Regions from separate parts of the Streptomyces sp. NPDC051207 genome, predicted to be linked through region 3. Evidence: predicted binding sites of a transcription regulator. Region 3 holds the regulator's gene; each other region holds the start of a gene.

Region 1 (3,270 bases), on a different contig from region 3:
CTACACCGGCGGGCAGGCCGAGGTCGCCGCCGAGGGCGCCACCCTCGGCGAGGTCATCGCCGACCTGGAGAAGAACCACACCGGCATCGCCGCCCGCGTCCTGGACGACCAGGGCAGGCTGCGCCGCTTCGTGAACGTCTACGTCAACGACGACGACGTCCGCTTCGAGCAGGGCCTGGACACCGCGACGCCCGAGGGCGCCGGCGTCTCCATCATCCCGGCGGTCGCCGGCGGCTGCTGAGCCCCCGATCACCCACCGTTCGCCGGGTTGCCCCCTCCGTGAGAGAAACGGAGGGGGCAATTCTGCAGGGTTGAGCACGGTAGAGTTGGGGAACCGGGCTTGATCCACATGCCAAGCGCATATGAACTCCGGTTCCGCTTGCGATGAGAAGTAGCCAAAGTGTGTGGCTCTTTTGCGACATTGGTTCCTTTTGTGGAGCCCGACTTGCCCTGAACTCGGGCGAATTCTCACTACATTCCGGACCGCGCGCGTCCAGATTTCTCGTCCGATTGACCTGTTGCAGACGGCAGTTGGACAGATACATTCGGCCGCGGTCGACGCGTTCCGGCGCACGCCCCCACCGTGGGGGGTGAGGTCTGACCCGGGTCCGCGAAGTGTGGATCTGTGCAAGGGCCAGTAATAGGGGAGTTAGGCATGGCTCAGGGCACCGTCAAGTGGTTCAACGCGGAGAAGGGGTACGGCTTCATCGCGGTCGACGGTGGTGCGGATGTTTTCGTCCACTACAGCGCGATCCAGATGGACGGGTACCGCACCCTGGAAGAGGGCCAGCGGGTCGAGTTCGAGATCTCGCAGGGCCAGAAGGGCCCACAGGCCGACATGGTCCGCGTCACTGCCTGAAAAGCGCGCGGCTGCCGCAGACCGGTTCTTCAGGCGAAGGGTCCGTACCTCCGGGTACGGGCCCTTCGTCGTGCCCGGACGGCGCCCGGGGCGTGCCGCGGTCGCGCCCGGAGCGCGCCGGGCCGGACCCGGAGCGTGCCGGGAACCCGTGCGAGCGCTGTTCGCGCGCGGCTGAGCGCCCCCCTGGATACCGGGCGGGCGCTTGCACTCGGCAGGGGCGAGTGCTAATCATTGGCGTTAGCACTCTGAAGGTGAGAGTGACAACGTAAGGACCGGGTCGGTGAGGCCACGGGCAAGGTGGAGCAAGGAACCACCGGCCGGGGGCCGTCCGTCGCGGGCGCGGGCGCGGTCCGAAGTAATCACCCCCAGTCCTGGAGGGACCACTTCACATGGCCAAGATCATCGCGTTCGACGAGGAGGCGCGGCGCGGCCTCGAGCGCGGCATGAACCAGCTCGCGGACGCCGTCAAGGTGACGCTCGGCCCCAAGGGCCGCAACGTCGTCCTCGAGAAGAAGTGGGGCGCCCCCACGATCACCAACGATGGTGTCTCCATCGCCAAGGAGATCGAACTCGAGGACCCGTACGAGAAGATCGGCGCCGAGCTGGTCAAGGAAGTCGCCAAGAAGACGGACGACGTCGCCGGTGACGGTACGACCACGGCGACCGTTCTCGCCCAGGCCCTGGTGCGCGAGGGTCTGCGCAACGTGGCCGCCGGCGCCAACCCGATGGCCCTGAAGCGCGGTATCGAGAAGGCCGTCGAGGCCGTCTCCGCCGCCCTGCTGGAGCAGGCGAAGGACGTCGAGACCAAGGAGCAGATCGCCTCCACGGCCTCCATCTCCGCCGCCGACACCCAGATCGGCGAGCTCATCGCCGAGGCCATGGACAAGGTCGGCAAGGAAGGCGTCATCACCGTCGAGGAGTCCCAGACCTTCGGTCTGGAGCTGGAGCTCACCGAGGGTATGCGCTTCGACAAGGGCTACATCTCGGCGTACTTCGCCACCGACATGGAGCGCATGGAGGCCGTCCTCGACGAGCCGTACATCCTGATCGCGAACTCCAAGATCTCCAGCGTCAAGGACCTGCTCCCGCTCCTGGAGAAGGTCATGCAGTCGGGCAAGCCGCTGCTGATCATCGCCGAGGACGTCGAGGGCGAGGCCCTGTCGACCCTGGTCGTCAACAAGATCCGCGGCACCTTCAAGTCCGTCGCCGTCAAGGCCCCGGGCTTCGGCGACCGCCGCAAGGCCATGCTCGGCGACATCGCGATCCTCACGGGCGGCGAGGTCATCTCCGAGGAGGTCGGCCTCAAGCTGGAGAACGCGACGCTGGACCTGCTGGGCAAGGCCCGCAAGGTCGTGATCACCAAGGACGAGACCACCATCGTCGACGGTTCCGGCTCGGCCGACCAGGTCCAGGGCCGCGTGAACCAGATCCGCGCCGAGATCGAGAACAGCGACTCGGACTACGACCGCGAGAAGCTGCAGGAGCGCCTGGCGAAGCTCGCCGGCGGCGTGGCCGTCATCAAGGCCGGTGCCGCCACCGAGGTGGAGCTGAAGGAGCGCAAGCACCGCATCGAGGACGCCGTGCGCAACGCCAAGGCGGCCGTCGAGGAGGGCATCGTCGCCGGTGGTGGCGTGGCCCTGCTGCAGGCCTCCCAGGTCTTCGAGAAGCTGGAGCTGGAGGGTGACGAGGCGACCGGTGCCCAGGCCGTCAAGCTGGCCCTGGAAGCCCCGCTGAAGCAGATCGCCGTCAACGCCGGCCTCGAGGGCGGCGTCGTGGTGGAGAAGGTGCGCAACCTGACCCCGGGCCACGGCCTGAACGCCGCGACCGGCGAGTACGTCGACCTGGTCAAGGAAGGCATCATCGACCCGGCCAAGGTGACGCGCTCCGCGCTGCAGAACGCCGCGTCGATCGCCGCGCTGTTCCTCACCACCGAGGCCGTCATCGCCGACAAGCCGGAGAAGGCCGCCGCGCCCGCCGGTGGCGGCATGCCGGGCGGTGACATGGACTTCTGATCCTCCCGAGGATCGGACCGTCCGTCAGTACGGAGGACCGGGGGCGGCATTCCCTGCACGGCAGGGGGTGCCGCCCTCGGGCGTGTCCGGTATCACATCGGGGCGCGGCGGGACGCCGGAATGCCGTGCGCGGCGCGGCCGTTGAGGGCTGGTGAGCGCTTTAATGCACGCGCACATACCAGTTGGTCGGAAGTCTGCCTTCCGTCTGCCGTCGACGCCGAGGAGTCCTCATGGCCGCCCCCGCCCCCGAGACCGCCGTCCAGACCGCCGCCTCCCGAGCTGCGGAGATCCTCTCCCGCCCGGTCGGCATCAACGGCCTGACCGTCCCCAACCGCGTCGCCATGGCGCCCATGACCCGCATGTTCTCCCCGGGCGGCATCCCCGGCGAGGACGTCGCCT
Region 2 (3,270 bases), on a different contig from region 3:
GAGCCTGCGCGCCCGGTACGCCGCGACACTCGCCCGCGTCGACTGCTCGACCCCGTTCGGTGTGAAGAACATCCGCCCGGCGTCCTCGGCGCCGAACTTCGCCACCGCCCGCTGCCGCAGCCGGGCCTGGCCGAGCGCCGCCGACACCAGCTCGGCCGGGTGCTCGCGGCGCAGCCGGGTGGCGACGGCGAGTTCCTCGGCGGGGGCGGTGCCGCGGACCTCCTCGAGGAGGGCGCGGCCTTCGGGGGTCAGGAGGGGGGCGAGGTCGTTCACCGGGTCATTGTGGGCCAGTCGGTGGACGGTGTGCCCCGGGCGGCGGTGTCGGGCCGGATTCCGGGCAGCTGCCTGGGAGGATCCGGCCCCATGCGGGGAGTAGGACAAAACGACAATGGCCGGGTTGTTCGGCGGGCACGGTTCCGTGGTGGCACCGCCGTGCCGCCGCAGCCGGGAGCGGCCGGGCCGGAGGGCGCCCGGTGACAGGGCGCCGCCACCTGATGACCACGGCCGCACTGACGGCACTGCTGCTCACGGGCTGCGCGCCCGCCCCGGACTCCTCGGGCGGCAAGTCCACGGACCGCGCCCCGCACGCCCTCGCACGCCCCGCGGCGCCCCCCGCCGCCCTCCCGCCGGTCGTCACGCGGGTCCCCACCCGCGACCGGGTGGTCTTCCTGACCTACGACGACGGCGCCGGACGCGACCCGGCCTTCATCGGCCTCGTACGCGAGCGCCGTCTGCCGGTCACCCTGTTCCTCACGGACAGCGTCGTCGGCCCGGGCTACGCGCACTTCGCCCGGCTGCGCGCGGTCGGCGCGAGCATCCAGAACCACACCCTGGACCACCTGGCCCTGCGCGGCCTGCCGTACGCGGGGCAGCGCGCGGAGATCTGCGGCCAGCAGCACAAACTCACGTCCCGTTTCGGCATCCGCCCCCACCTGTTCCGCCCGCCCCACGGCCGCTACGACACGGTCACCCGCCAAGCGGCGTCGACCTGCGGCATCCGCGCCCTGGTCCTGTGGCGGGCGACCCTGACCGCCGGCGCCGGACTGACCTTCACCGGAGGCGTCCCGCGCCTCGCCCCCGGCGACATCGTCTCCGTCCCGTCCGCGGAAGGCCCGGCCCTGCCGCTGCACACCCGCACGGCCCGCCTCCTGGAGACGATCGAGAAGCGGGGCCTGCGGGTGGGCCGCCTGGAGGACTACCTCCAGCCCACTCCTGGGAACTGAAGGCCGCGAACTCGGTCGATCACCGGGAATCCCCCCGCCGCGCCGCGCGCAATTGGCACTCCGCTTGACCGAGTGCTAACCGCGGTCATAGTCTCGGCTCTGGCACTCCCCCCAGGAGAGTGCCAACAACGCGACGGGCAGGTCCGGCACCCGCGACGACGGATCGACCTGGTCGCCACCTCAGACAGTTAACCCCGTGAGATCTCCGAAGGGGGAGGTCGGATCGTGACGACCGCCAGCTCCAAGGTTGCCATCAAGCCGCTCGAGGACCGCATTGTGGTCCAGCCGCTCGACGCCGAGCAGACCACGGCCTCTGGCCTGGTCATTCCGGACACCGCCAAGGAGAAGCCCCAGGAGGGCGTCGTCCTGGCCGTGGGCCCGGGCCGCTTCGAGGACGGCAACCGTCTTCCGCTCGACGTATCCGTCGGCGATGTCGTTCTCTACAGCAAGTACGGCGGGACCGAGGTGAAGTACAACGGCGAGGAGTACCTCGTCCTCTCGGCCCGCGACGTGCTCGCGATCATCGAGAAGTAAGTCACCTCGAAGCAGCACCGTTTGACCAGAACTGCGCCCCTGGCCCCGCGACCTAAGAAGCCGGGCGCCCGGGGCGCAGTACTTTCACCCAGATTTCCGAGAGGGCTCACGCTCCCATGGCGAAGATCCTGAAGTTCGACGAGGACGCCCGTCGCGCCCTCGAGCGCGGCGTCAACAAGCTCGCCGACACGGTGAAGGTGACGATCGGCCCCAAGGGCCGCAACGTCGTCATCGACAAGAAGTTCGGCGCCCCCACCATCACCAACGACGGCGTCACCATCGCCCGCGAGGTCGAGATCGAGGACCCGTACGAGAACCTCGGCGCCCAGCTGGTCAAGGAGGTGGCGACCAAGACCAACGACATCGCGGGTGACGGCACGACCACCGCGACCGTGCTGGCCCAGGCGCTCGTCCGCGAGGGCCTGCGCAACGTCGCCGCCGGCGCCTCCCCGGCCGCCCTGAAGAAGGGCATCGACGCGGCCGTCGCCGCCGTCTCCGAGGACCTGCTCGCGACCGCCCGCCCGATCGACGAGAAGTCCGACATCGCCGCCGTCGCCGCGCTGTCCGCCCAGGACCAGCAGGTCGGCGAGCTGATCGCCGAGGCGATGGACAAGGTCGGCAAGGACGGTGTCATCACCGTCGAGGAGTCCAACACCTTCGGTCTGGAGCTGGACTTCACCGAGGGCATGGCCTTCGACAAGGGCTACCTGTCGCCGTACTTCGTGACGGACCAGGAGCGCATGGAGGCCGTCCTCGACGACCCGTACATCCTGATCCACCAGGGCAAGATCTCCGCCATCGCGGACCTCCTGCCGCTGCTGGAGAAGGTCATCCAGGCCAACGCCTCCAAGCCGCTGCTGATCATCGCCGAGGACGTCGAGGGCGAGGCCCTGTCGACCCTGGTCGTGAACAAGATCCGCGGCACCTTCAACGCCGTCGCCGTGAAGGCCCCCGGCTTCGGCGACCGCCGCAAGGCGATGCTGCAGGACATGGCCGTCCTCACCGGCGCCACGGTCATCTCCGAGGAGGTCGGCCTCAAGCTCGACCAGGTCGGCCTGGACGTCCTCGGCTCCGCCCGCCGCGTCACCGTCACCAAGGACGACACCACGATCGTCGAGGGTGCCGGCAAGGCCGAGGACCTGCAGGGCCGCGTCGCCCAGATCAAGGCCGAGATCGAGAACACCGACTCCGACTGGGACCGCGAGAAGCTCCAGGAGCGCCTCGCGAAGCTGGCCGGCGGCGTGTGCGTGATCAAGGTCGGCGCCGCCACCGAGGTGGAGCTGAAGGAGCGCAAGCACCGTCTGGAGGACGCCATCTCCGCGACCCGCGCCGCGGTCGAGGAGGGCATCGTCTCCGGTGGCGGTTCCGCGCTCGTCCACGCCGTGAAGGTCCTGGAGGGCAACCTCGGCAAGACCGGCGACGAGGCCACCGGTGTCGCGGTCGTGCGCCGCGCCGCCGTCGAGCCGCTGCGCTGGATCGCCGAGAACGCCGGCCTGGAGGGCTACGTCATCAC
Region 3 (3,270 bases):
GATGCGCGTGCCGTTGTCGACGCCCGCCGGGATCTTCACGGTCAGCGTGCGGCGCGAGCGGACCCGGCCGTCGCCGGCGCACTCCGGGCAGGGCGTCGGGACGACCGTGCCGAAGCCCTGGCACTGCGGGCAGGGCCGCGAGGTCATGACCTGGCCGAGGAAGGACCGGGTGACCTGGGAGACCTCACCGCGGCCCCGGCACATGTCACAGGTCTGCGCCGAGGTGCCCGGGGCGGCGCCCTCGCCGCTGCACGTGGTGCACACGACGGCCGTGTCGACCTGGATGTCCTTGGTCGTGCCGAACGCGGCCTCGTCGAGCTCGATCTCGATGCGGATCATCGCGTCCTGGCCGCGGCGGGTGCGCGAGCGCGGCCCGCGCTGCGACGCCGTGCCGAAGAACGCGTCCATGATGTCGGAGAAGTTCCCGAAGCCGCCGGCCCCGAAGCCGCCCGCGCCGGCGCCGCCGGCCTGCGAGAGCGGGTCGCCGCCGAGGTCGTAGACCTGCTTCTTCTGCGGGTCCGACAGCACCTCGTAGGCGGCGTTGATCTCCTTGAACCGCTCCTGTGTCTTGGGATCGGGGTTGACGTCCGGGTGCAGCTCGCGAGCGAGCCGCCGGAAGGCCTTCTTGATCTCTTCCTGCGACGCGTCGCGGCGCACGCCGAGAACGGCGTAATAGTCCGTGGCCACCTACGACTCCGCCAGGATCTGTCCGACGTACCGTGCCACTGCGCGTACCGCTCCCATCGTTCCCGGGTAGTCCATGCGGGTCGGTCCGACCACGCCGAGCTTGGCAACCGCCTCGCCGCCCGAACCGTAGCCGACCGACACGACGGACGTGGAGTTGAGTCCTTCGTGGGCGTTCTCGTGACCGATCCGTACGGTCACGCCCGGATCCTTCGCCTCGCCGAGCAGCTTCAGGAGCACCACCTGCTCCTCCAGCGCCTCGAGGACGGGCCGGATCGTGAGGGGGAAGTCGTGCCCGAAGCGGGTCAGATTGGCGGTGCCGCCGATCATCAGCCGCTCCTCGTTCTCCTCGACGAGCGTCTCGAGGAGGGTGGACAGCACCGTCGAGACCGTACCGCGGTCCTCCGCCTCGAAGGCCTCCGGCAGATCCTCCACCAGGGTCGGCACGTCCGTGAAACGACGGCCCGCGACCCGGCTGTTGAGCCGTGCCCGCAGGTCCGCGAGCGCCATCTCACCGAACGGCGCCGGGCAGTCCACCACCCGCTGCTCGACCCGGCCGGTGTCCGTGATCAGCACCAGCATCACCCGCGCGGGCGCGAGTGACAGCAGCTCCACGTGCCGCACGGTCGAGCGGGTCAGCGAGGGGTACTGCACGACGGCGACCTGCCGGGTGAGCTGCGCGAGCAGCCGCACCGTACGGGCCACGACGTCGTCGAGGTCGACGGCGCCCTCGAGGAAGTTCTGGATCGCGCGCCGCTCGGGCGGGCTCATCGGCTTGACGCCGGCGAGCTTGTCCACGAACAGGCGGTACCCCTTGTCGGTGGGGATGCGCCCCGCGCTGGTGTGCGGCTGCGCGATGAACCCCTCGTCCTCCAGGGCCGCCATGTCGTTGCGCACGGTGGCCGGGGAGACGCCGAGGTTGTGCCGCTCGGTGAGCGCCTTGGAACCGACGGGCTCCTCGGTGCCGACGTAGTCCTGGACGATCGCGCGCAACACCTGAAGCCTGCGTTCACTGAGCACCGCGCACACCTCCAGCTGTCGTCCGCCGCCGCCGTCCCTGGCACTCGGCTCGCGCGAGTGCCAGACTTCCCCGGCCAAGTGTACGGCCGTGGGGTGCACCGGGGGCAAGGCCGGTCCCACGCCGCCGTGCCCGGGTCCGCCGTCCCCGCTAGCGTCGCGGTATGACGGTGACTTGGGAAGAGCTGGGGTGGGAGCGCGTGGCCGGCGGGGTGGGCCGGTGCCGGCTGCCTCGCTGGGACTGCACGGCGGGGCTCGTCGTCGGCGCCGGGGCGGCGCTGCTGATCGACGCCGGGTCCGGCCTCGCGGAGGGCGCGCGGCTGCGGGAGCAGGCGGAACGGCTCACCGGTCACCGTGTGACGCATCTCGCGCTGACCCACCCGCACTTCGACCACGTCCTCGGCGCCGGCGCGTTCGCCGGGGCGGAGACGTACGGCGCGGTGGGCGTGGACGCGCTGTTCGGGGCGCGCGGCCGGGAGGAGCTGCGCGCGGACGCGGTGCGGCACGGGCTGGACGCGCGGGCCGCCGAGGAGGCGGCCGACGCGCTCGCGCCGCCCCGCCACCTGGTCAGCGGCGAGTGGACCCTGGACCTCGGCGGCGGCCGGCAGGTGCTGCTGGCGAACGTGGGGCCGGGTCACACGGCGCACGACCTCGCCGTCCTGGTGCCCGGAGACCGCGAGGTGGTCTTCTGCGGCGACCTGGTCGAGCAGTCCGGCGAGCCGCAGGCCGGGCCGGACGCGGTGCCCGCGCAGTGGCCCGCCGCGCTGGACCGGCTGCTGGCCCTCGGCGGCGAGGACGCGCTGTACGTGCCCGGTCACGGGGCGGTGGTGGGCGCGGCGTTCGTGCGGGCACAGCGCGACGAGCTGGCGGCCCGCTTCGGCGTGTCGTGACCGCCTGACGGCCGCTTCTCCTATCGTCGTTCGAATGCGCCCACCCGTCTCCCGTCCCCGCCCTTCCGGCGATGGCCCGTCGGGCCCGCGTTCCCGTGCGTACTCCCCCGACCTGACGCCTCCCTGGAAGAAGCCGAAGCCCGTCCCGGAGGTCCCCGCGGAGCCCGGTCTGGTGGTGGAGGAGCCCGGCAGCGGCTTCTGCGGCGCGGTGATCGGCTGCGAGGCGGGCACGGTGACCCTGGAGGACCGCTTCGGCAAGCACCGGGTGTTCCCGCTGGAGCCGCGCGGCTTCCTGCTGGAGGGCAGGGTGGTGACCCTGGTGAAACCGGCCGGCGGCCCCGTACGGCCCACCCGTACCGCCTCCGGTTCCGTCGCCGTGCCCGGCGCACGCGCGCGCGTGGCCCGCGCCGGCCGCATCTACGTCGAGGGGCGGCACGACGCCGAGCTGGTCGAGAAGGTGTGGGGCGACGACCTGCGCATCGAGGGCGTCGTCGTGGAGTACCTGGAGGGCGTGGACGACCTGCCGTCCGTGGTCGCGGAGTTCGCTCCCGACGCCGACGCCCGCCTCGGCGTCCTGGTCGACCACCTGGTGCCGGGCTCCAAGGAGTGGCGCATCGCCCAGTCGGTGACCAGCGAGCACGCCCTGGTCGTGGGGCACCCGTACATCGACATCTGGGAG

The links. Region 3 encodes HrcA, which represses chaperone genes, less so after heat shock. Its sites were predicted from a motif close to TTNGCACTCNGNNNNNCNGAGTGCNAA; they were not measured.
Region 1: groL (chaperonin GroEL) is a predicted target of HrcA. The motif match lies at 1,061-1,087, and genes of this name have one in related genera.
Region 2: groES (co-chaperone GroES) is a predicted target of HrcA. The motif match lies at 1,276-1,302, and genes of this name have one in related genera.

The regions. Positions count from the first base shown of each region.
Region 1 is NZ_JBFBAX010000016.1:113,010-116,279, forward strand. It holds gene AB0M97_RS17835 (MoaD/ThiS family protein) at 1-241, shown strand, start outside; gene AB0M97_RS17840 (cold-shock protein) at 656-859, shown strand; gene groL (chaperonin GroEL) at 1,249-2,871, shown strand; gene AB0M97_RS17850 (NADH:flavin oxidoreductase) at 3,102-3,270, shown strand, end outside.
Region 2 is NZ_JBFBAX010000005.1:226,304-229,573, forward strand. It holds gene AB0M97_RS07935 (methyltransferase domain-containing protein) at 1-273, opposite strand, end outside; gene AB0M97_RS07940 (polysaccharide deacetylase family protein) at 495-1,223, shown strand; gene groES (co-chaperone GroES) at 1,449-1,757, shown strand; gene groL (chaperonin GroEL) at 1,874-3,270, shown strand, end outside.
Region 3 is NZ_JBFBAX010000020.1:37,391-40,660, forward strand. It holds gene dnaJ (molecular chaperone DnaJ) at 1-687, opposite strand, end outside; gene hrcA (heat-inducible transcriptional repressor HrcA) at 688-1,704, opposite strand; gene AB0M97_RS20265 (MBL fold metallo-hydrolase) at 1,866-2,591, shown strand; gene AB0M97_RS20270 (DUF3097 domain-containing protein) at 2,626-3,270, shown strand, end outside.